3 regions of the Cupriavidus sp. 10L45 genome follow, and region 3 is predicted to be linked to each of the others. Evidence: predicted binding sites of a transcription regulator. Region 3 holds the regulator's gene; each other region holds the start of a gene.
The links. The regulator FNR, encoded in region 3, switches genes on or off when oxygen is low (the NO sensors DNR and NnrR bind a similar motif). The targets are predictions, from matches to a motif close to TTGATNNNNATCAA.
Positions count from the first base shown of each region.

Region 1: ubiU (ubiquinone anaerobic biosynthesis protein UbiU) is a predicted target of FNR. The motif match lies at 5,216-5,229, and genes of this name have one in related genera.
Region 2: AC1DFU_RS19900 (cbb3-type cytochrome c oxidase subunit I) is a predicted target of FNR. The motif match lies at 2,495-2,508, and genes of this name have one in related genera.

Region 1 is NZ_JBFTJC010000001.1:564,852-572,444, forward strand. It holds gene AC1DFU_RS02560 (NAD-dependent succinate-semialdehyde dehydrogenase) at 1-191, opposite strand, end outside; gene AC1DFU_RS02565 (IclR family transcriptional regulator) at 354-1,163, shown strand; gene AC1DFU_RS02570 (response regulator) at 1,185-1,844, opposite strand; gene AC1DFU_RS02575 (type IV pili methyl-accepting chemotaxis transducer N-terminal domain-containing protein) at 1,841-3,859, opposite strand; gene AC1DFU_RS02580 (NAD(P)H-dependent flavin oxidoreductase) at 3,996-5,150, opposite strand; gene ubiU (ubiquinone anaerobic biosynthesis protein UbiU) at 5,389-6,468, shown strand; gene AC1DFU_RS02590 (U32 family peptidase) at 6,491-7,405, shown strand; gene ubiT (ubiquinone anaerobic biosynthesis accessory factor UbiT) at 7,423-7,593, shown strand, end outside.
Region 2 is NZ_JBFTJC010000011.1:25,333-32,925, reverse strand. It holds gene AC1DFU_RS19910 (J domain-containing protein) at 1-847, opposite strand, end outside; gene pdxR (MocR-like pyridoxine biosynthesis transcription factor PdxR) at 908-2,416, opposite strand; gene AC1DFU_RS19900 (cbb3-type cytochrome c oxidase subunit I) at 2,740-4,356, shown strand; gene AC1DFU_RS19895 (cbb3-type cytochrome c oxidase subunit II) at 4,360-4,962, shown strand; gene AC1DFU_RS19890 (c-type cytochrome) at 5,008-5,619, shown strand; gene AC1DFU_RS19885 (SCO family protein) at 5,666-6,307, shown strand; gene AC1DFU_RS19880 (hypothetical protein) at 6,304-7,017, shown strand; gene AC1DFU_RS19875 (HD-GYP domain-containing protein) at 7,061-7,593, shown strand, end outside.
Region 3 is NZ_JBFTJC010000007.1:300,228-307,820, reverse strand. It holds gene rluB (23S rRNA pseudouridine(2605) synthase RluB) at 1-1,266, opposite strand, end outside; gene scpB (SMC-Scp complex subunit ScpB) at 1,295-2,218, opposite strand; gene AC1DFU_RS15280 (sulfite exporter TauE/SafE family protein) at 2,855-3,613, opposite strand; gene fnr (fumarate/nitrate reduction transcriptional regulator Fnr) at 3,698-4,423, shown strand; gene AC1DFU_RS15270 (hypothetical protein) at 4,452-4,697, opposite strand; gene AC1DFU_RS15265 (hypothetical protein) at 4,694-4,921, opposite strand; gene ccoG (cytochrome c oxidase accessory protein CcoG) at 4,962-6,503, opposite strand; gene ccoP (cytochrome-c oxidase, cbb3-type subunit III) at 6,559-7,473, opposite strand; gene AC1DFU_RS15250 (cbb3-type cytochrome oxidase subunit 3) at 7,470-7,593, opposite strand, start outside.

The DNA.
Region 1 (7,593 bases), on a different contig from region 3:
CAGGCGCGCTGCGCTACCTCGGCGGCGGCGACGGCGCGCTCGGTCTCGGCCGCGCCCAGGTCGGCCACCTTGGCGATCACCTCCCCGGTGGCCGGGTCCGTGACGTCGAACGTGGCGCCGGAGTCGGCGCCAATCCATTGGCCATCCACATAGGCCAGCTGTTTCAGAAGCGAGGGATCCTTGAGTTGCATGGCGGCTTTCCTGAGCGGGTTGATTCATATCGTTCAATAGATGGAACGATATTCGGTATGTCGAACGTGAGCGTATGATACGCCCATGCACGGCAGACTGCCAACCGCCCGGAAGCGTTCCGCGCAGCCGGTACAATCCGCCCAACTCTTCCGTATTGCCCAATGCCCAAGTCCGCCTACAACGCTCCCGCCGATGATGCCGCGCCGTCGCTGAAGTCCACGTCGCCGGCGGTGGTGCGCGCGGTACATGTCATGGATGCCGTGGCCGCCGCCCCGGAACCGCTGACGCTGGCCGACCTGACCCGGCTGACCGGCGCGCCCAAGAGTTCCCTCCACGGCATGTGCGACACCCTCGTGCAGCTGCAACTGCTCAAGCGCCTGCCCAACGGGGCGATGGCGGTGGGCCCGCACGTGATGGCCTGGGCCAACGCCTTCCTGTCGCAGACGCAGATGACGAGCGAGTTCCGCGCGCTCTGGGAGCAGACCGATGCCTTCCACGACGCCACGGTCACCTTGTCGATGCTCGATGGTGCGGAGGTGGTCTACCTGGCCTGCCAGAACGGCGACCGCCCGCTCGGCGTCACGTTCCGCATCGGCATGCGCCTGCCGGCGCCCTACACGGCCACGGGCAAGGCGATGCTGAGCACCCTGCTGCCGGCCGAGGTGCGCGACCTGTTCGCGCCGGGCATGCCGCCGCCGCTCACGCGGGCCAGCGTGGCCGATGTGGATGGTTTGCAGGCCGAACTGGCCCAGGTGCGGGAGGTGGGATATTCGACCGACAACGGCCAGATGCGCGAGGGCATGACGTGCTTCGGCGCCCCGGTGTTCGACGCGGCCGCCCCGTGCGCAGCGGGCGCCATCGCGGTCAGCTACCTGACCAACGAGATCGATGCGGCCACCGGCGACCGCATCGGCCAGCAGGTACGGGCGCTGGCGGACCAACTGTCGGCAAGGCTTGGCGCCCGGCGGTAACGTCCGCCACCGGGGAAGCCATCACGCGGTCAGGCCATGCTCGACCGCAAACACCGCCACCTGTACGCGGCTGGCCAGATTCAGCTTCTTGAGGATGTTCTGCACGTGGATCTTGACCGTGCTCTCGGCCACACCGAGGTCGCGCGCGATCTGCTTGTTGCTCTCGCCCCGGGTCAGCCCGCGTACGATCTCGCGCTCCCGCACGGTTAGCCGCGCGCCGTCCTCGGCACTCGGAGAAGGCGGTGCGGAAGGCTGCGCCGGCGCGCGGAACTGCGCCACGAGCTTGGCCGTCATGCCATCCGAGATCACCGGCTCGCCGGATGCGGCGCGGCGGATGGCCGAAGCCAGGAAATCCGCCTCGATATTCTTTAGCAAATAGCCCCGGGCGCCGCCGCGCAGCGCGCTGGCCAGTTCCTCGGCTTCCTCGGAGACGGTGAGGATCAGCACTGCCGTGTCCGGCAGGTCCTGCGCCAGCAGGGCCAGCGTCTCCAGCCCGGACAGCCCGGGCATGTTCAGGTCCAGCAGGACCACGTCGGGGCGATGCTGCTTGGCGCGCTTGAGCCCCTCCACGCCATCGGCCGCCTCGTCCACGACGGCAAAATCGGGCTGGCGCTGTAACAGCGCGCGAATGCCTGAACGGAACAGCGTGTGATCGTCGATCAGCAGGATGCGGATGGTCATGGCTGGAGACTCGCTTCGTTGATTTCGTTGGGCGCTGTGGCTTCGTTGGCTTCGCCGGCCACATGGGCGCCGGGCACGCGCAGGGCCACGCGGGTGCCGCGCCCGGGCGCGGAATCGATCGACAACTGCGCGTTGAGCCGCGCGGCGCGCTCGCGCATGATGTGCAGACCCACCTGCATCTCGCAGCGCGTGGCGAGCCCGGCGGCATCGAAGCCCTCGCCATCGTCCTGCACCACCAGTTCGAGGTCGCGCCCGCCTTGCAGCCGCACCAGCACGTGGCCGGCCTGCGCGTGCTTGCGCACGTTGGAGAGCGCCTCCTGTAGCACGAACAGCACCTGCAACTGGGCATCGGGCGGCAGCGGCCGGGCGTTGTCGTAGCCCTCCACCTCCAGCCGCACCTCGGTGGCGCACTGCCGCCGGAAGCGCGCCACGGTGTCTTCTGCCGCTTGCCGCAACTCGCCCTGCGTGAGCCGGGTGCGGAAGTTCAGCAGCAACTCGCGCACATCCTGGTAGCTTTCGTCCACCCCGCAACGGAGCATCGGCACGATCGCCGCCACATCGGCCAGCGCCCCGCGCGAGACGGCATCTTCCAGCAGTTGGGCTTGCAGGTTCAGGTAGTTCAGGCCTTGGGCGATGCTGTCGTGCAAGCCCTGCGCCACGAGGTTGCGCTCCTGCACCACGGCCAACTGGCGCGCGGTGGCGGACAGCCGCTGGTGTTCGAGCGCCACGCCCAGGTGCTGCGCCAGCGTCTCCAGCAGTTGCCGGTCGGATGCATTGAGCACCCGTGGCGAGCGGAAGTGGAGCGAAAACATGCCGATCACCCCGCGCGGCGTGTCGATGCGGAACGCCGCGAAGCCGCCGAAGCCGCAGGCCATCGGCGGCGAGGGCAGTGCGTGGGTTGCGGACGGCCAGGCGACCACGCGCTGCCGCGTGGCCGCGCCGCAGTGGCAGGCATCGGCCGCCATGCGCTGTTCCTGCTCGACCAGCGTGGCGGGCAGCCCTTCGGAAACCACCATGTGGAGGTTCTCCGGCACTGCATCGAGCATGCGCACGCTGCCGCCATCGGCGTCCAGGCGCCGCATGATCCGGGTCAGGAAGCCCCGGCACAGCGCCTCGGCCTCGTTCGGCTGGTTCAGGTAGGCGGCGATGTCGTAGAGCGTCTCGAGGTCGCGGTTGCGCCTGGCCAGTTCGGCGGTCTTCTGGGCCACGCGGGCTTCGAGCCCCCGATAGAGTTCCTGGAGTTCGGCCGCCATCCGATTGAAACCGGTGCTCAATGTGCCGAATTCGTCACGGCTGGTGACCGGCAGGCGCAGCGAGAATTCGCGGGCCGCCATGCGGCGCAGGCCATCCTGCAGCGTCAGCACGGGCAGGATGATCCAGAGATAGAGCAGGTAGATGACCGCGACGGTGCCCATGCAGGCAATGGCGGCCAGTGCGGCCTGGGACATGCGCAGCAGGTCCGTCTTGCGCGCGTTGTCGGCCTCGATCATGCGCACCAGATGGTCTGCCTGCGCGACGAAATCCGACAGCGCGGCCACATAGGTGAGCGATGTGCCGTCGGGCGCGTTCAAGTCCTGCTCCGCCAGCGGCTTCATCCGGTCGTCCCATGCCCGTGCCACGCGGTCGAGCTGGTCGTGGATGGCCGGCACGGCGGGCAGGAACAGCGGTCGTGTGGCGTCGCCCCGGCGCAGTTGCGCCAGCGTCTCGTCCAGCTGGGCGATCCGTGGCACAAGAGCGTGGGGTTGATGGGCGCGGGCGCGGGTCAGTTCGATCGCCACCGCGTTGGCGCGCATCCGCACGCTGCCAGCGTCGTTGATCGCCGCGCCGGCGCCTTCGAGGTTCCAGGAGAGCCACAATGTGCCGCCGATCATCGTCAGGACAACCAGCAGCGAGATCAGGGACAGCGAGATGATGCGGGTGGAGAGGCGGTGGCGCAGCCCCGGCAGCCCGACCGCCGAGGTGGCATGGGGGTCCGCGTGCGCATCGAACGCGGTGTCAGGAAAGGGGGCTGGCATGTTGTGGGGGCGAGGGCAGGGCGTGGGGACAGCTGCCATTCTGGTACCGGCGATTGCGCCGTTTCCTGCGCTGGATCAAATCGCCGACGGATGGGACGGGAACTTACGCGGGATTCGCATTCCGGCAACAGCCCAATCAGGCCGGCGCGACCCCCGCCGGCTTTTCGCCCGACATCAGGTAGTGGATCAGGTCCGCCACGGGGCGGATGGCGTCGCCAAACGGCAGCGTGCCCTTACCCCGGAAGAACAGGCCGCGCTCCACGTCGCCCTTGAGCGCCTGCGAGAGCTTGCGGTCGATGCAGAACTGGCCGATGCGCGCCACGCCGTCGCGCAGGCCGCACGATTGCAGGCAGTCGAAGCCCTCCAGGCACTCGCGCACCTTGGCGCGCGCCTGGAGCGCCGACTCCCGGGAGAGATAGCGCTTGAGCCACGGCGTCAGCACCGCGCGCGCCGGCAGTCCCGCCACGCTCGTGAATTCGCCGATCTGTTCCTGCGGCGCGGAAGCCAGCACCTGTTTGAAAGCCAGATGCGCATCGCATTCCTCGGTCACGGCAAAGGCGGTGCCGACCTGCACGCCGGCCGCGCCCTGCGCCAGCCAGTGATGCAGCTTGCCGTGGTGGCCCAACCCGCCGGCCAGGATCAGCGGCACGGACTCCCAGGCCAGCCCCAGGCTGGCGAACAGCGTGCGGCATTCGTCCAGCACGCGCGCGAACGAGAACCGCTCATCGCCAATGTCCTCCATGCGCGAGGCGCCGAGGTGCCCGCCGGCATGCGCGGGATGTTCGATCACGATGGCATCGGGCAGCCGTCCCTTCTTCATCCACTTGCGCAGCACGAGGCTGACGCCACGGGCGTCGGACAGGATCGGGATCAAGGCCACCTTCGGGTGATTGGCGGTCAGTTCGGGGAGGTCGAGCGGCAGGCCGGCGCCCATGACGATGGCATCCGCGCCGCTATCGCACGCCTGCCGGACCAGCGCCGCGTGGGCGCCAACGGCCTTCATCACGTTGACGGCGACCATCCCTTGCCCGCCCGCCAAGTCCTTCGCCGCGCGCACCTCGCGGTCCAGCGCCACGAGGTTGGCGTGTTCGATGGCCGCCTTGTCGCGTTTGGCCGTGGCGGCCATCAGGTCGGGGTGATGATGGCGCAGGTCGATGCTGGCGATGGTGCCCATGGCGTTGTGGCGGGCCACCGTGCCGGCCAGCCGATGCGCGGAGATGCCCACGCCCATGCCGCCCTGCACGATAGGAAGCAGCTTGCGGCCGGCCAGGTTGAGCCATCGATGTGTCATGAGGAAATCCGAAGTCAGGAGGGGCAAAAAACGGCCCAGCGTCTCACGCGCATCGGGGTGGCAGTTTGCGCCAGATCAAATTGCGGGGGATCGGCGGCCCGTTCCGAGGACCTAGTTCGGCGGAACGAGACGGGTAGAACACAGCCGGGGTTTGCGCGGGGTCAAAGGTTCCCTCGATGGGCATGACTAGCATCCTTGATCGATCGCTACCCCATGCGCCGCACCGCGCATTTTCGCCATGGATGCCTCCCCGCCCGACGTGCATGATGTGCCCGATGCGCCAACACCCCCAACCGAGCCATCGCGCCGCCAGCCCCGCCGGCCCCAACTGGTGGCACCCGCCGGCTCGCTCGCGGCCCTGCGCATGGCGCTGCAGCACGGCGCGGACGCCATCTACCTCGGGTTGCGCGATGCCACCAACGCGCGCAACTTCGGCGGCCTGAATTTCTCCGAGGACGACATCCGCACCGGCGTGGCCGAAGCCCGCGCGCGCGGCGCCGAAGTGCTGTTCGCCATCAACACGTTTGCGCAGATGGGGCAGGTAGACCGCTGGCACCGCGCCGTGGACGCCGCCGCCGTGCTGGGCGCCGACGCGGTGATCATGGCCGACCCCGGCCTGATGGCCTACGCGGCGGAGAAGCACCCCGACCTGCGCCTGCACCTGTCCGTGCAGGGCTCGGCCACCCATGCCGATGCCATCGCGCTGATGCGCGAGCGCTTCGGCATCCGGCGCGTGGTGCTGCCGCGCGTGCTGACGCTGGCGCAGATCGCCAAGCTGGCCAGGCAGACCGATGTGGAACTTGAGGTCTTCGGCTTTGGCAGCCTGTGCGTGATGGCCGAGGGCCGCTGCCTGCTGTCCTCGTACGCGACCGGCGATTCGCCGAACAACCGTGGCGTCTGCTCGCCGGCCCACGCCGTGCGCTGGGACGAGGCGGACGGCACCATGCACGCGCGGCTCTCCGGCATCCTGATCGACAGCTACGCGCCCGGCGAGCCGGCCGGTTACCCCACGTTGTGCAAGGGCCGTTTCACCGTGGAGGGCGAGCACGGCTACGTGCTGGAGGAGCCCACCAGCCTCAACGCGCTGTCGCTGCTGCCGGCGCTGATCGACATCGGCATCGCCGCCATCAAGATCGAGGGCCGCCAGCGCAGCCCGCGCTACGTGGGCGATGTGGTGGGCGTGCTGCGCGCCGCCATCGACGACGCCTGGCGCGACCCCCGGCGCTTCGTGCCGCGCCAGGAATGGCAGGCTACATTGGGGCGCCATGCCGAGGGCGACCAGGTGACCCAGGGCGCCTATGACCGTCCGTGGCGCTGAAACCGTCCGCACCCCACCCACCATGACCACATCCACTTCCCCCTATTCCTTGACCATCGCGCTCGGCCCGCTGCTCTACTACTGGCCCCGCGCGGACGTGCTGCGCTTCTATGCCGATGTGGCAGACGCCCCCGTGGAGCGCGTCTATCTTGGCGAAGCCGTCTGCACACGCCGCCACGAATTGCGCCATGCCGACTGGCTGGACGTGGCGCGGATGCTGCGCGATGCCGGCAAGGAGGTGGTGCTGTCCACCCCGGTGCTGGTCGAATCGGACAGCGACATCGCGGCCATGCGCCGCGTCTGCGAGCAGGACGAGTTCCTCGTGGAGGCCAACGATCTTGGCGCGGTGCGCGCGCGGCGCGGGCGGCCGTTCGTCGCCGGGCCGCATCTGAACGTCTATCACGCCGATACGGCGACGTGGCTGGGCTCGCTGGGCGCGCGCGGGGTCGTGGCGCCGGTCGAGATGGACCACGCGGCGCTGGCCGCGCTGGCGGCGGCGCGGCCAGCCGGCATGCAGATCGAAGCGATGATCTGGGGCCGCATGCCGCTGGCGATCTCCGCGCGTTGCTTCACGGCCCGGCATCACCGCCTGCGCAAGGATGCCTGCGAGTTCCGTTGCCTCGACTACCCGGACGGGCTGGTCGCCCGCACGGGCGAAGGGCAGCCGTTCTTCGCCCTGAACGGCATCCAGACTCAGTCCGCAAGCTGCCTGGACCTGTGCGCGCACCTGCCGGAGATTCAGGCGATGGGCGTGGATGTGGTCCGCGTCAGCCCGCACGCCGTGGGCACGCTGGACGTCATAGCGCTGCTAGACGCCGTGCGTCATGGCCGCACCGGCGCCGCGCCCAGCGGCATCGTGCCCGCCGGCGCCTCGGCGAGCAACGGCTACTGGACCGGCCAGCCCGGCATTGCCTGGATAGCCGGCGCGCCCGCATGACTGCCCCAAGACCATCGATGAATTCTTCTTCCCTGATTGCCCGCATCCATCGCCGCCTGCCCGCCCCTGCGCAGGCCCTGCCGTTCGTGATGGCGCTGGAGTCCGCGCGCCGCGCCGGCTGGTTGCAGCCACCGTCCGCGCTGGACGGTCATGCCTTCCTGCTCGTGGTGGAAGACCTCGGGCTGGAC
Region 2 (7,593 bases), on a different contig from region 3:
CGTCACCCTCGATCGATACCAGTTTCAGGAACACATCGGACACATTGCGGGTGTTGTCCACGGTCACCGTGGACAACCCGTTGCTGTTCAGCACCGGATAGCCGGTCAGGTAGCCCGAGCGGCTCGGCCACGGCATGCCGCGCGGCGTGTTGGCCGGCCGGCTGTAGCGGAGCGGTTGCGGCGGGAAGGCTTCCTCGGCCCGGGCCGGCTTGACCAGCGCGACCGGGGTGTCGGCGGCCGAACTGGCGCTGGGCGTCCAGTCGCCAAGCAGGACCACGATGCTGGCCCCCACCGCGATATAGAGCAGGAAGGCCAGATGGGCCGGCAGCGGCTGGCCGCGCGGCGGCGGGCCATCGGGCCGGGGTTCGGGTTTGGGGCGGAAACGGGTCTTCTCGCCGCGCGAGGGGCGGGCTTCTTCGGCTTTCTGCGAGGACTTGTTGTTGGCGCCGCGCGCGGAGGCACCCTGGGCGGACGCACCGCCGGCCTTGGCCCCTCCCGCCGCCCCGGCAGCGCCGCTGGCAGCGCGTGGCTGCCGGGGCTGGGCCTGCGGACGCGCCGTCTGGGGCCGCGCCGTGCCCGGTGCAGGGCGCGGCGGCACCTCGCGGCGGCGGGCGCGGATCGCCTCCATCCGCTCCTGCTCCACGATCCACTGGTCATGCTCCGCGCGCCGCCCGGGGTCGCTCAGGACGTCATAGGCCACGTTCAGCAGCCGCATGATGCGATTGGATTCCTCGCCGTCCGCATGGCGATCGGGATGATATTTCTGGCTAAGCGACTTGTACGCGGCCCGGATTACTTCCTGGGGCGCGTCGCGGGATACCTTGAGGTTGTCGTAATGGGTATGCATCAAGCAGGAAAGACGCAATAGCGGAGGCCGACAACAATTAACGGCAGATTGCCGAATTTTTCAAGGTATAGCGGCCCGGCCCGGCCGCGTATGCTGGCTGGGCAACAGATGCACAGCCCCCGGCAACACCGCCCGGCCGTGGAGTGTGTCCAGCAGCCGCTGCATGGCCGCATCGATCTCCTCGATGCTGAGGCCGCCGTAGCCCATCAGCACGCCGGGGCGCGGTGGCCGCCCCGCGAACATGCCGCTGACGCCGTAGAGCCCGATCGACGCCGCCCCGGCCCGGGCGATAAAGGCGGCTTCGTCAGCCTGTTTCAGGCCGACCGGACGGATTTCGGCCACGAGGTGGATGCCGGCCGACGCCGGCAGCGGGGCCAGCCAGGGCGACAGGTCGAGATCGAGCCAGCGCAGCAGCGCCGCGCGCCGCGCCGCGTACTCCTTGTGCATGCGCCGCAGGTGCTTGGCGAAATAGCCGTCGAGCATGAACTTGGCCAGCGCGGTCTGGGTGAGGGTGCAGCTATGCCAGTCGCTGGTCTGCTTGGCCCGGCACAGCGCCTGCGCCAGCGGGGCGGGCGGAATCACGTAGCCGATGCGCAGTTCCGGAAAAATAGTCTTCGAGAATGTGCCGACATAGGCGACCACGTCGTCATGGTCGAGGCTCTTGAGCGAGTCCATCGGCCGGCCCTCGAAGCGGAATTCGCCGTCGTAGTCGTCCTCCACCACCAGCGCGCCGCGCCGCTGCGCCCAGTCGAGCAGCGCCAGCCGGCGCTCCAGGCTCATCGGCATGCCGAGCGGGAACTGGTGCGAGGGGGTGACATAGATGATGCGGGCGTCCGCGGGCAGGGCGCTGACCACGATGCCATCCGCATCCACCGGTACCGGCACCACCCGGGCGCCCGCCGCCGTAAAGCTCATGCGGGCGGGCGGATAGCCGGGGTCTTCCATGGCCACCACGTCGCCGGGCCGCAGCACCACCCGCGCCAGCAGGGTCAGCGCCTGCTGGGCGCCCTGGGTCATGATCACGTCGTGCCAGTTGCTGACCACGGCGCGGCTGAAGGCCAGGTAGCGCGACACCGCCAGCCGCAGCTCCGGCTCGCCGGCCGGATCCCGGTAGCCTGCCGGCACGCGCGCCTGCACGCGTATCGCATGGCTCACGCAGCGGCGCCACTGGTCGAACGGAAACAGCCGCTTTTCGGTCACGCCGCCCATGAAGTCGTACTGCGGGGAGACGCCCTCCTGGCGGATCGGCAGCGCGTCCGGCATCGATTCCCAGAGCGCGTCGGCCGGCTGCAAGGCCGTGGCGTGCGTGGGCAGGTTGCCGCGCCGCGTCATGGCCGCCGCCACGAAGGTGCCCTCGCCGGTGCGCGAGCGCAGATAGCCCTCGGCGGTGAGCCGTTCGAAGACATCGAGTGTTGTCTTTCGGGAAACACCGAGTTGCGTGGCAAGTTCGCGCGTCGACGGGAGCCGCTCTCCAGCGGCCAGCCGGCCGTCGAGAATACCGGCGCGCAACTGGCGATAAATCTGACTGGCCAGGCCGTGGCGGCCTTCAATGCTCAAGTGGACGTTCATGATGGGGGCGGGGGCGAGTCATCGGTCGGAAAACCGCGCGCAGGCAGGCGCTGCCGCCATTCTAGTTAAGTTGCATCTTTGATGCAATTTAAGGTAATTCGACAAAAAACCACGCTGCGGGGGCGGGGACCGGCGCGGCGCTCTCCAGGGGGCGGGCTCCCATCGGTGCCTCGATTCAGTACCCGCTGCGCGCCCCCTGCGCGTATCGCGCCTGCAACCTGAGGCGGCGGTGGTCACCCAAAAAACGCAGGAAGTGGCTATGGGCGCCTATCCGCCCCGTGCGTAATCTGCGCAGGACTCATCTCATGCCTGCCGGCAATGCCATGAATACCATCGCCATTCTGCTCTCCGCGTTCCTGCTTTCCGTGATCGCGCTGGCGGCCTTTATCTGGAGCATGCAGAAGGGCCTGTTCGATACTTCGCCAGCCGCCGCGCGGGTGATCTTTGCCGACGGCGAGACCGGGCACCCCGAGGATCCTGCCTCGGCGCACCTGACGCCCGGGCTGGACGATCCCTCCCGCGATGCCGCCGATGCATCTTCCGCGGCAGTCGTGTTCCTGTTCATCTGCTGCGCCATGGTGTGGCTGGTGGTGGCGTCGATGGCCGGGCTCACCGCCTCGATCAAGCTGCACGAACCGGACCTGCTCGCCAGCGTGCCCTGGCTGTCCTTTGGCCGCATCCGCACCATCCACCTGAACGCCGTGGCCTACGGCTGGGCGCCGATGGCCGGGCTGGCCATCGCCCTGTTCCTGCTGCCCCGGCTGCTCAAGACGGCGCTGGTCGGCGCCCGTTGGGCGGTGCTGGGGGCGGCGGTGTGGAATGCCGGGCTGATTGCCGGCATCGGCAGCATCGGCGCGGGGATTTCCGATGGGCTGGAGTGGCTCGAGATTCCCTGGCAGGTGGACATCCTGTTCGTGATCGGCGGCGCCTTCGTGGGGTTGCCGCTGGTGCTGACGCTGGTCAACCGGAAGGTGGATCACCTCTACGTGTCGGTCTGGTACATGGGCTGCGCGCTGTTCTGGTTCCCGGTGCTGTTCCTGGTGGCGAACGTGCCGGGCGTGCACTTCGGCGTAGAGCAGGCCACCATGAACTGGTGGTTCGGCCACAACGTGCTGGGGCTGTTCTACACGCCGCTGGCGCTGGCTTCCATCTACTATTTCCTGCCCAAGATCATCGGCCAGCCGGTCCGGTCGTACGGGCTCTCGCTGCTGGGTTTCTGGGCGCTGGCGTTCTTCTACGGGCAGGTGGGCGGCCACCACCTCGTGGGCGGGCCGGTGCCGGGGTGGCTGATTACGCTGTCCATCGTGCAGAGCATGATGATGCTGATTCCGGTGGTCGCGTTCTCCATCAACCAGCACCAGACGCTGCGCGGCAACTTCCGCCGGCTGATCGACTCGCCGACGCTGCGTTTCATCACCTTCGGCGGGATGATGTACACGCTGAGTTCCATCCAGGGCTCGTTCGAGGCGCTGCGCACGGTGAGCCGCGTGGCCCACTTCACGCACTACACCGTGGCCCACGCCCACCTGGGGCTGTACGCGTTCGTCAGCTTCGCCTTCTTCGGCGCGCTGTACTTCATCGTGCCGCGCGTGACCGGCCGCGAATGGCCGTACCGCTGGATGATCTACATGCACTTCTGGCTCGCGGCGGGCGGCATCGGCATCTATTTCGTCTTCCTGAGCATTGGCGGCTGGCTGCAGGGGCTGGCCATGCTGGACGCGGCGCGCCCGTTCATGGACTCGGTCGCCGTGACCCTGCCGTACCTGCGCGCCCGCTCGCTGGGCGGGGCAATGATGCTGACGGGCCATCTGTTCTTCGTGACGAACTTCGTCTGCGCGGTCTTTGGCTTCGGGCCGAATCGTGACCGCCCGGCGCTGTTCCACCAGGGCCGCCTGCGCAAAACGGGCCAGTCGGGCCAAAAACCTGCCGAGGGAGTCTGAACCGTGAACAATGAAAGCGCCCTGCTGGCGGGGGGCATGACCATGCTGGCGCTGGCCACCAGCGCGCTGGTCGTCCTGCCGTATCTGCAACTCCAGGACGTCAAGCCCACCGAAGGCACCAAGCCCTATACCGCCGCGCAGCTGCGTGGGCGGGAGGTCTATATCGCCAACGGCTGCATCTACTGCCATTCCCAGCAGCCGCGCGACAGTTCCTACGCGCCGGACGCCAAGCGCGGCTGGGGTCGCGTGGCCGTGGCCGGCGACTACTACTACGACAAGCCGCACCTGCTGGGCACCATGCGCACCGGGCCGGACCTGATGAACATTGGCGTGCGCCAGCCCGGCGCCGACTGGCACCTCGGGCACCTGTACCAGCCGCGCGCCTACGTGAGCGGCAGCATCATGCCCAGCTACCCGTACTTGTTCGATGTGAAGGACGCGCCGGAGCCGGGCGACAAGCCGGTGACGCTGCCCCCGGGCTACGCACCGCCGGGCAAGGTGGTGGTGCCGACCGCCGCCGCGTCTGACCTGGTGGCCTATCTCCAGTCGCTGAACCGCACCGGGGCGGTGTTGCCGCCCGAAGGTAGCGAGTCGAACCCGCGATAAGCACCCGCGATAAGCACCCGATAAGCGCATCCGCAGAGGAAACAGATGGCAGATCCATCGGAAGAACGTCAGGCCGCCGCGGCGCGTGCCCGCGAGAATGCCGATCCGCACGAGAACCGCGCGCCGATTCCCCGCTACGTGCTGGCCATGGTGGCCGCGCTGGTGGCGTGGGGGGCGTTCTATATCGTGACGTCCGAAAGCGACCAGCCCTCGTCGCTGGGCGACAGCCGCACCCTGGCGGACCTGAAAGGCAAGCCGAAGGGCGCCGGCGGCGGCGCCGTGGATGGCGCGGCGGTGTTCCAGGCCCGTTGCGTGGCCTGCCATCAGGCCACCGGGCAGGGTTTGCCGGGCGTGTTCCCGCCGCTGGCGGGCTCGGAGTGGGTGGTGGGGCAGGAGGCGCGGCTGGCGTCCATCGTGCTGCGCGGCGTGACCGGCAAGCTGACCGTCAAGGGCACGGCCTACAACGGGGCGATGCCGGCCTTCGCGGACCAGTTGTCCGATGCCGAAATTGCCGCCGTGCTGACCCATGTGCGCAGCCAGTGGGGCAATACCGCTGGCCCGGTAACGGCGGAAGCCGTCGCCGCCGCACGCACCCAGACGGCCGCCATGGCGGCGCCGTTCGATGGTGACGCGGCGCTCGGCAGCCCGGGTGGCTAGCCTCGCACACGGTGTTCGGCCCGCGCGCCCGCGCGGGTCTCTGGCTGTGCGCGCGGTTTTCGGTCTGGTGCTGGTACTGGGCGGCATCGCTCTCTGGGCCATCACGCATGGCCTGACCGCCTGGACGCTCGACCAGCGCCGCGAGGCGCGCATCGCCGCGCACGAGATGCGCCTGCCGCCCATCGCGGTGCATGACCAGCTTGGCCAGCCGCAGAGGTTTTTCGGCGAACTACCAGCCGCAGGACCAGCCGCAGGCGCCCCCGCCGTCTATCTCGTCGATGTCATCTACACCCGCTGCCAGACCGTGTGCCGCGCGCTCGGGGCCGCCTTCGCCCAGCTATCGCGCCAGGTGGAGGCGGACGGCATGGCGGGCCGGATCGGCCTGATCTCGCTGTCTTTCGACCCGCGCGATACCGGCGCCGACCTCGCCAGCTACGCCCGCGAGCATGGTGCACGGCCGCCGCAATGGCGGGTGGCTGCGCCGGACGCGCCCGTCGCCATGCAAGCGCTGCTGCGCGAGGCCGACATCATCGCCATTCCGGACGGCTTCGGTGGCTTCGTCCACAACGGCGGCCTGCAGGTGGTGGATGCGCTCGGGGTGGTGCTGGGCAGTTTCGAGTTGGAAGACTTCCAGGCGGCCTATGCGCTGGCCCTGCGCCATGCGGCGGCGGGCGGAGTGGGGCGATGAGAGTCGTCCGATTCCTGGCGTTGATCGCCGTCCTGATCGTCCTGGCCGTCCCGCCGCTGCGGGAGCCCCTGGAAGCCTCGATGGCCCTGCAGATGCTGGGCCTGCTGCCGGCCGTGTTCGCCGCTGGCTGGCTGTCCGCGCGGGTGGCCCCGGTGCGCTGGCAGGCCCGGACGATGGCGGCGCTGCGGCCGCACGCCCTGAGTCTGCTGGTGGTGGCGGCGCTCGGCTACGGGCTGTGGATGCTGCCGATTGCACTGGACCTCGCGCGCCTGTCGCCGATGGTCAATGCCGCCAAATTCGCTACGGTGTTCGTGGCCGGCTTGTCAACCGGCATCGCGCTCCGCGTGGCGGCGTGGCCGCTGGTGTTGTTCTTCGGCGGCAACATGGTCTGGATGGGCCTGACCTTCGGTATGCTCTTCGTCGACGCACCCGCGCGCCTGTGCGCGAGCTATCTGATCGACGACCAGCGCATGGCCGGCGTCGGGCTGGTGGCGGGGTCGGCCGGGGTTGGGGTCTGGCTGCTGGCCTGGGTGGTGCGTCGCGCGGGATGGTCGAATTCGGAAGAATCCGAAGAAACCACTAAAGATCGGCCGGCGTTTGCCGTTAACGCGGGCCAAAAGGGTCTTACACAACTGGGTCGCAAACAACAACTGCGTGCCGCGGCAACGACCGCGACACCGGACAAGGGGCCTGACAGAGCCCCGGATTGACGGGTTCGCGGAGACATCCGCACCCATTTCAAGGGGCAAGTGCATGCTGAGAAGAATTCGCGCGGAACAGCTCCAGGTGGGCATGTTCGTGGCCAGGCTGGGCGGACCCTGGATCAACCACCCGTTCTGGCGCTCGCGTTTCCTCGTCACCAGCGACGACCAGGTCACGCAGATCCAGTCGGCCAACGTGCAGGATGTGTGGATCGACATCCTCAAGGGCCGCAACCTCCCCACGCCGGCCGCGCCGGAGATGATGGAGGCCGATCTCGCCGACGACGAGCCCGAGGCCAGTTTCGAGGAAGAACTGGAACGCGCGCGCGAGCTGATCAAGAGTGGTCGCTCTCTGGTCGGCAACATGTTCAGCGATGTGCGCATGGGCCGCGCGCTGGAGACCGCCGGGGCACTGCTGCTGGTGGATTCGGCGTCGCTGTCGCTGTCGCGCCATTCGCAGGCGCTGCTGGCCATGGCGCGGCTCAAGGCCAAGGACGACTACACCTACCTGCACTCGTTCTCCGTGTGTGCGCTGATGATTGCCGTGGGCCGCACGCTCAAGCTGCCCGATGGCGAGGTGCGCGA
Region 3 (7,593 bases):
CACGTGATACCACTGGTTCACGCCTTCGCCACCGCCATCAGCGATGCGCAGGAAGTTCGCTTCGCCATCGTCCAATTGGATACCGTGCAGCAGCGCCTGGCGGTCGGCCTCGGCCAGCTCGCCCAGCGTGCGCACCGCGTATTCGCGCTCCACGCCGTAGCGCGGGTGCATGAAGCGGTTGGCGATATCGCCCGAGGTCGTGAAGATCAGCAAGCCTTCGGTATTGAAGTCGAGACGACCCACCGCCACCCACTTGCCGGCCTTGATGCGCGGCAGGCTGTCGAACACGGTCGGACGGCCTTCCGGATCGCTCTGGCTCACGATTTCGCCGGACGGCTTGTGATACAGCAGCACGCGCGGTGGCTTGCTCGACACCTTGCGATGGATCAGCTTGCCGTTCACGCGCACCTGGTCGGTCGGCAAGATCCGCTGGCCGATGTGGGCCGGCAGACCGTTAACCGAGACACGACCCTCGAGGATCAGCTGTTCCATTTCGCGGCGTGAGCCGAGGCCGCCTTCGGCCAGCACCTTGTGCAGCTTGGGCGCGTCATCGTCGGCGGACAGTTCGCGCACCGGCTTGGCCTTGGTGCGCGGCAGCGCCATCTCTTCCTGATCGAATTGTTCCGAGATCACGAATTTGAAGACGTCCTCGGCACCGCCAGCAGGCTTGCCGGCCTTCGCGCCGCGAGCCGGCTTGTCACCGGCGCGCTGCTCGAATTTTTCCGAAGGCTTGCCGCCTGCGGCGCCCGCCTGCCCCTTGCGCTGACCCTGGCCGCCTTGGCCACCCTGACCGCCTTGGCCGCGCTTGTCGCGCCGGCCCGGCTGCTGGGCTGCCGGCTTGTTGTCGCCATCGACCAGCGCAGCCTTGCGCTGGGGCTGCTGGCGGCGCTTGCGCACGCCGGCACCCTGTGGCTGCGCAGGCTGGCCGTCGGCGTCACTCGCCTCGGCGCGCGGTTCGCGGACGTCACGGGCATCACGATCGGCTGCCGGCTTGCGGCGGCCACGGGCGCGCGGCTCGCGACCGGCCGGTGCGGCGGCGTCGGGCTGCGGCGCGTCGGCTTGCGCCGGTGCGGCGGCATCGCCCTCGGCACGGCCACCCTCGCGGTCCTGTGCGGACTGGCGGCGCGACGCCACCAGATTGCGCAGGCCACGGCGCAGGCCCTTGCGGCGCGGCGCGCCGTCGGTGCCATTGCCCGCGTCGGGCGCAGCGCCGGTATCGCCCGGCGCGTCCGGTTGCCGGACGTCTTGCTCAGCGGAATCAGACAAAGTATTCACTATCGATGTTGCGTGTTATTCAGTTGGACACGCGTTCGTCGTCCTCAGCAGGATGCGGCGCGTTGCCGTCCCGGACCGAATCGTCGGCCGCTTCCGGGGAGGAAGCAGCTGTGTCCACGTGGAAACCGTTGGCGTGGGCCAGCGGCGCGTCGTCGTCATGCCCGCCATCGGCGGACCACTGCGCAACGCTGTTGTCTTGCGGGTGCGGCGTGTCGTTCTGTTCGGTATCGGCGCCGTGGGCTTCCGTCTCCACCGGCTCCGCATGGTCGCTCTCCGCCACGGCCACGACTTCCGCTTCCACCGCATCGGTAGCGGTCTCGGCGGCCTGGGGCTCGGCAAAGGTCTCTTCATCGCCAGCCGGCGGGTTGGCCGTGGCAACTTCTTCAAAATCTATCGCCTGCTGGTCCAGCAGGGCTGCCTGGACCTGGGCCTGGGCATCCTCGAGCGGCGGCAGCTCATCCAGCGTGCGCAGCCCCAGATCGTCCAGAAACGCCTTGGTCGTGGCATAGAGCGCGGGACGGCCCGGTACGTCGCGATGCCCGATCACCTCGATCCAGCTGCGGTCCTCGAGCTTCTTGACCACGTCGGTGCTGACCGTCACGCCGCGAATTTCCTCGATATCGCCGCGCGTCACGGGCTGGCGATAGGCGATGATGGCCAGCGTCTCCATCACCGCGCGCGAATACTTGGGCGGCTTTTCCGGGTTGAGCCGGTCGAGGAACTCGCGCATCTCGGGCCGGCTCTGGAAACGCCAACCGCTGGCCAGGGCCACGAGTTCCACACCGCGTTGCTGCCAGTCCTGTCGCAATTCGTCCAACAGGGCGCGGATGGTGTCGGCGCCGACATCGTCGGCGAAAAGACGGCGGAGATCGTTGACGCGCAGGGGCTCCTGCGCACAAATCAGCGCGGTCTCGAGGACGATCTTCGCCTCTTGGGTATTCATGTGATTGTGTGCAGCCTGTCTTTGCACCTGCTCCCGGACGAATCCCGGAGCACTGGAGATTTCGGATACAGCGGTACCGATGCCACCGCCATCTCATTGCGCAGCCAACTCGCAGCCTGTCGCAGCCCAGGCAGCCAAGCGGTGCACTTCGTTCTTTTGCATCGATTTGCCGGGTCGTTCCGGCAGGAGATCGTCCGCATCCGGCTGGCTTCGCCGGGAGTCGAACCTCTTGCGTCGCGCTCTCGCCTTTACCCTCGCAGGCGGAACCCTTCCCCTTGGAGCGGACATTCGCCAGGACAATCAGATTGCCAAGGCGGCAAGAAAAAACGGATATCGGCCCGGACAAGCTTCGTCCTGCGCCTGCGCCACCACTCCACAAGGCCGACCGGCCTTTTAAACCAGATCTTTTGAACCGGATGCACTGTGGGGACGGATCCGGCAAGCCAATGCTGCCTCGGACCCATGGACACGCATCCCAGATCAGGGATGCCGGCCCGGCGACGCCAGGGAATTACGTGGCGCGATACCGTGGTTCTCGCGATTGTATGGCATTCCCGCCCCCCTCCGCAACCTGCCCGCCGCCCGGCGTGGCGAATGGCACGAACCGGGGCGGCCTGTCCGCCGCCCGGAATCGTCCTAGAACACCACGCAGAACCCATGCGCAGCCAGCGTCTCCGGGAGCCAGACCGCCCGCGCCACGCCCACGATGCCGAAGCCGATGATCAGCACGCCCGCCACGGTCCGGACCGCCGGCCGGCGCGACACATGGCGCACATAGCCCGACAACCCCGAAATCACCAGCAGGTTTGGCAGCGTTCCCAACCCAAAGGCGAACAGGACCAGCGCGCCCGACGCCGCATTGCCGGCCAGCAACGCCATTGCGAGTGCCCCATAGACCATCCCGCACGGCACGATCCCCCAGGCGAGTCCCAGACCGAAGCGCCGCAGCAGCGGCGCATGCCGGGCCAGGCCGGCAGGCAGCCTGATACCGAGCGCGCCCATGCGACCCACCACCCCTTGGGCCATGCGCACCGCGAACGCCTCCAGGCGCGCCGCACGCATGGTGCGCCCACGCAACAGCCACAAGCCCGACATCACCAGCATCGCTCCGCCTGCGCCATAGAGCCATCGCTGCACAGGCAGATAGTCCTGCTTCCATACAGTGGCGCCGACGGCACCCACCACCGCCCCCAGCAACGCGTAGGTGGTCAGGCGGCCGGCGTGCATCGCCAGCAATTCCACGAGCCAGCCGCGCGGCGAGCGATGGATCGTCACCGGCACGCGCACCGCCGCGCGCTGCTCGGCCGCCATCGCAATGCCGCCACACATCGCAGCACAGTGGACGCCACCAAACAACGCAACGATAAAAACGCTGAAAAGCACACCAAATGGCAACGGTCCCTCGCTTCCGCGTCACTTCACGCGGTAAAATTGATCTGTCGCGCCCTCGCTGCAATGCGCATCACCAAGAGCCCTCAATTGCTTACCTCCATACCCGTCACCGAGATCTCGCCCCGCTGCTCTACGTGCGGGATGGGCCAGCTTTGTCTGCCGGTAGGCATGTCGCACCAGGACCTCCTGAAGATGGACACGCTCGTGCAGGAACGCGTGCGCGTGCACAAGGGCGAAACGCTTTACCGCATGGGCGATCCGCTCACCGCCGTCTATGCCGTGCGTTTCGGCACGCTCAAGACGCACGTGACACTCGAAGACGGCCGCTCGCAGATCACCGGCTTCCATCTGCCCGGCGAGATGGTCGGTATGGATGGCCTCGGCGAAATGCAGCATGCTTCCGATGCCACGGCCCTCGAGGATGCCGAAGTCTGCGTCGTACGCTTCAACGACTTGCAGGCGCTCTCGTCTGACCTGCCCTCGCTGCAAACCCAGTTCCTGCGCTTGATGAGCAAGGAGATTTCGCAGGACCAGGTGATGCTGATGACGTTGGGTTCGATGCGGGCCGAGGAGCGGCTTGCCGCGTTCCTCGTCAATCTTTCCGATCGCCTGTCGGCGCGTGGCTACTCGTCGAGCGAGTTCGTGTTGCGCATGAGTCGCGAGGAGATCGGCAGTTATCTTGGCCTGAAACTCGAAACCGTCAGCCGCCTGTTCTCTCGTTTTGCCGAGGCGGGCCTGATCCAGATCCGCCAGCGCCACGTCAAGCTCATCGACATGGCCGGCATCAAGCAGATCTACAACCGCTCCTGCTAAGGCCGGCTCGCCGGCGGCGGTGCACTCGCTACTCGAGTTCATCGGTATTGCTGAGCGGCGTTGGCATGGTGTAGAGCGTCAGGCCGCTCGACAAGGCGCAGAACAGCCACGCCAGCAGGAATCCCACGGTATAGATCGCCTCACGCGACGCGTCGACCGGATGACCGAAGAAGCTCAGGTCACTGGGATCGACAATCGAGAACACCGTTGCCGTGGCCACGCCGCCCATCAGGAACGCTGGCCACATCACCCACATCAGCCAGCGTAGTCTCATGGCCGCCTCGCCGTGTCATTGACATGGGCGTCGGCACGCACGGCGGACCCATCCAGCTTCTCCACCACCAGCCCATGCCGCGCGGCATCGCGCACCGGCACGTCGGCGTGGGTATTGGCGAGCCAGATCGTCACACCACAGCCGATCATCGCCAGCAGCGGTCCGCTCATCAGCAGCCACGGCCACGGTTCCTTCCACCACGGCTTGACTTGTTGCGCTGTCATTGCCTACTCCTTGCGTCGAATATTTCCTGAATGACCTGTCCTACAGGCCGCGCGGCACGATGAAACTGGTCGCTTCCTGGATCTGCGCGCGTCCGCGTGCGTCGTCCATACCCTCCCCCGTGACCGTGATACGGATCTTGTGCGTGCCCTGCGGCGCGTGGTCGAGCGGGATACGGATCCGCACCGGCAACAGCCGGTTCGACGTAGGCGGCAGCGTTTCTGCCGACTTGTCATACTCGATGGTCAACCCTTGCAGCTCCGCGCTCGTCGCCTGTACCCGGACGCGCATCGGCGTCTCGGTCGTATTGATCAGTTGCAGCCGGTACACGTTCTCGATCCAGCGACCTTCGACCTCGCGGCCCAACGCGCCACGGTCGCGGATGACATCGACCTTGAGCGGCGTGCGCATCGCCAGCGACCCGATGAAGCCCCCCACCAGCGCCGACCAGATCACCGCGTAGACAATCGTCCGCGTGCGGAACAAGCGCTTGCGCGCGGCGACTGCCGACAGGCCCTTGCGCATCGCGTTCTCAGAGGTGTAGCGGATCAGGCCACGCGGATAGGCCATCTTGTCCATGACCTGGTTACAGGCGTCGATGCAGGCACCGCAGCCAATGCACTCGTATTGCAATCCGTCACGGATGTCGATCCCGGTCGGGCAGACCTGCACGCAGATGCTGCAATTGACGCAATCGCCAATGCCGGCGGTGTGCCGGTCCGTCTTGCGCGAGCGGCTGCCGCGCGGCTCGCCACGGCCTACGTCATAGGTCACCACGAAGGTATCGCGGTCGACCATCACGCTCTGGAAACGCGCATATGGGCACATGTACTTGCACACCTGCTCGCGCATGAAGCCGGCGTTGCCCCAGGTGGCGAAGGCATAGAACAGCATCCAGAACGACTGCCACGGCCCCAGCGAGAGGTCGATCACCTGCCCGCCCAGCTCGCGGATCGGCGAGAAATAGCCGACGAACGTGAAGCCGGTCCACAGGGCGATCACCACCCAGAGCGTGTGCTTGGTCGCCTTGAGCCGCAGCTTGCGCAGGCTCCACGGGTCGCCGTCCAGCCGGATGCGGGCGATGCGATCGCCTTCCACGCGTCGCTCGATCCACATGAAGATTTCTGTGTAGACGGTCTGTGGACACGCGTAGCCACAGAACAGCCGGCCCGCGATGGCGGTGAACAGGAACAGGGCGAGCGCCGAGATGACAAGCAGGACCGCGAGGTAGATCACGTCCTGCGGCCACAGCACGAGGCCGAAGATATAGAACTTGCGCGCGCCGAGGTCAAACAGCACCGCCTGGCGGTCGTTCCATTGCAGCCACGGGGCGCCGTAGTAGACCAGCTGGGTGAGGATGACGAGCCAGACGCGCCAGCTCGAGAAGGCGCCCGTGACCGAGCGCGGATAGATCTTGCGCCGGACCTCGTAGAGTGTTTCTTCCGAAGATTCAGCCGATTGGGCAGATTGCCCGGATAGCGGCGTGGCAGCCGGGCGCCATGGCGGGCTGTCGTCGGGCCGTGAGGGCTCCGACGTAGCGGGGTCGTCCGCTACGGGCTGTGCAGCATTGGGGGGCGCGTTCATCTTGTGTTCCTCGCGCCCCGGCAGGCGGCTGGCCGCCCTGCCCGGGGGCTGTTGATCATTGTCCGGCCGCTCCTGTATTGGAGAGACCCCACACGTAGGCGGTCAGCATGCGGATGCGCTCGGGCGTCAGGATTTCCTCATGCGCGGGCATGTGCCCGTTATGACCCTTCTGGATCGCCTCGACGATGGCATTTTCCGAACTGCCGTAGAGCCAGACGCTGTCCGACAGGTTCGGCGCGCCGAGCGCCTGGTTGCCCTTGCCGCTGGCCCCATGGCAGGCCGCACACGTGGTCTTGAAGGTGCCCTCGCCCCGCGACGCGCGGATCGGGTCAGACGCCAGGCCCGACAGCGAGCGCACATACTGGGCCGTGTCCCCGGCGAGCTTGGCGTCGATGACGCCCGCGAACGGCGGCATCATGCCGTTGCGACCCTTGGTGATCGTCTGACGGATCGTTTCGGGGTCGCCGCCATAGAGCCAGTCGTTGTCGGCCAGGTTCGGAAAGCCGCGGCTGCCGCGCGCGTCGGAGCCATGGCACTGCGCGCAGTAGTTCAGGAACAGGCGCTGGCCAATTTCACGGGCGTCGGGATCGGCGGCGACCTTCGTCACGTCCATCGACATGTACTTCCCGTAGATCTCGTTCTGCATCTTCTCGGCGGCCTGTCGATGCGCCGCCAGTTCGCCCTGCGAGGAGAACCCCAGCACGCCGGCGTAGGAACCCAGGCCCGGATACAGCACCAGGTAGCACACGCTGAAGATGCAGGCCAGCAGGAACATCCACATCCACCAGCGCGGCAGCGGGTTGTTCAACTCGCGCAGGTCACCATCCCAGACATGGCCGGTATCCTCGGTCGCACCCTGGCTTTTTGGCGCCCGGCGCTGCGAGAACAGCAGCCACACGCACCACGCGATGCCGACCAGCGAGATGGCCGTAATGTAGTAACTCCAGTAATCGGAAAAGAAATCGCTCATGACTGTGGGTTCCGGCTTGTCGTTATCGTGGTCTCGTCGGGCAACGCGAAGGGCAGCATGGCTGACTCCTCGTTGGCGGCCTGGCGCCGCGACGACCAGGCCCACCAGCAGATGGCGAGG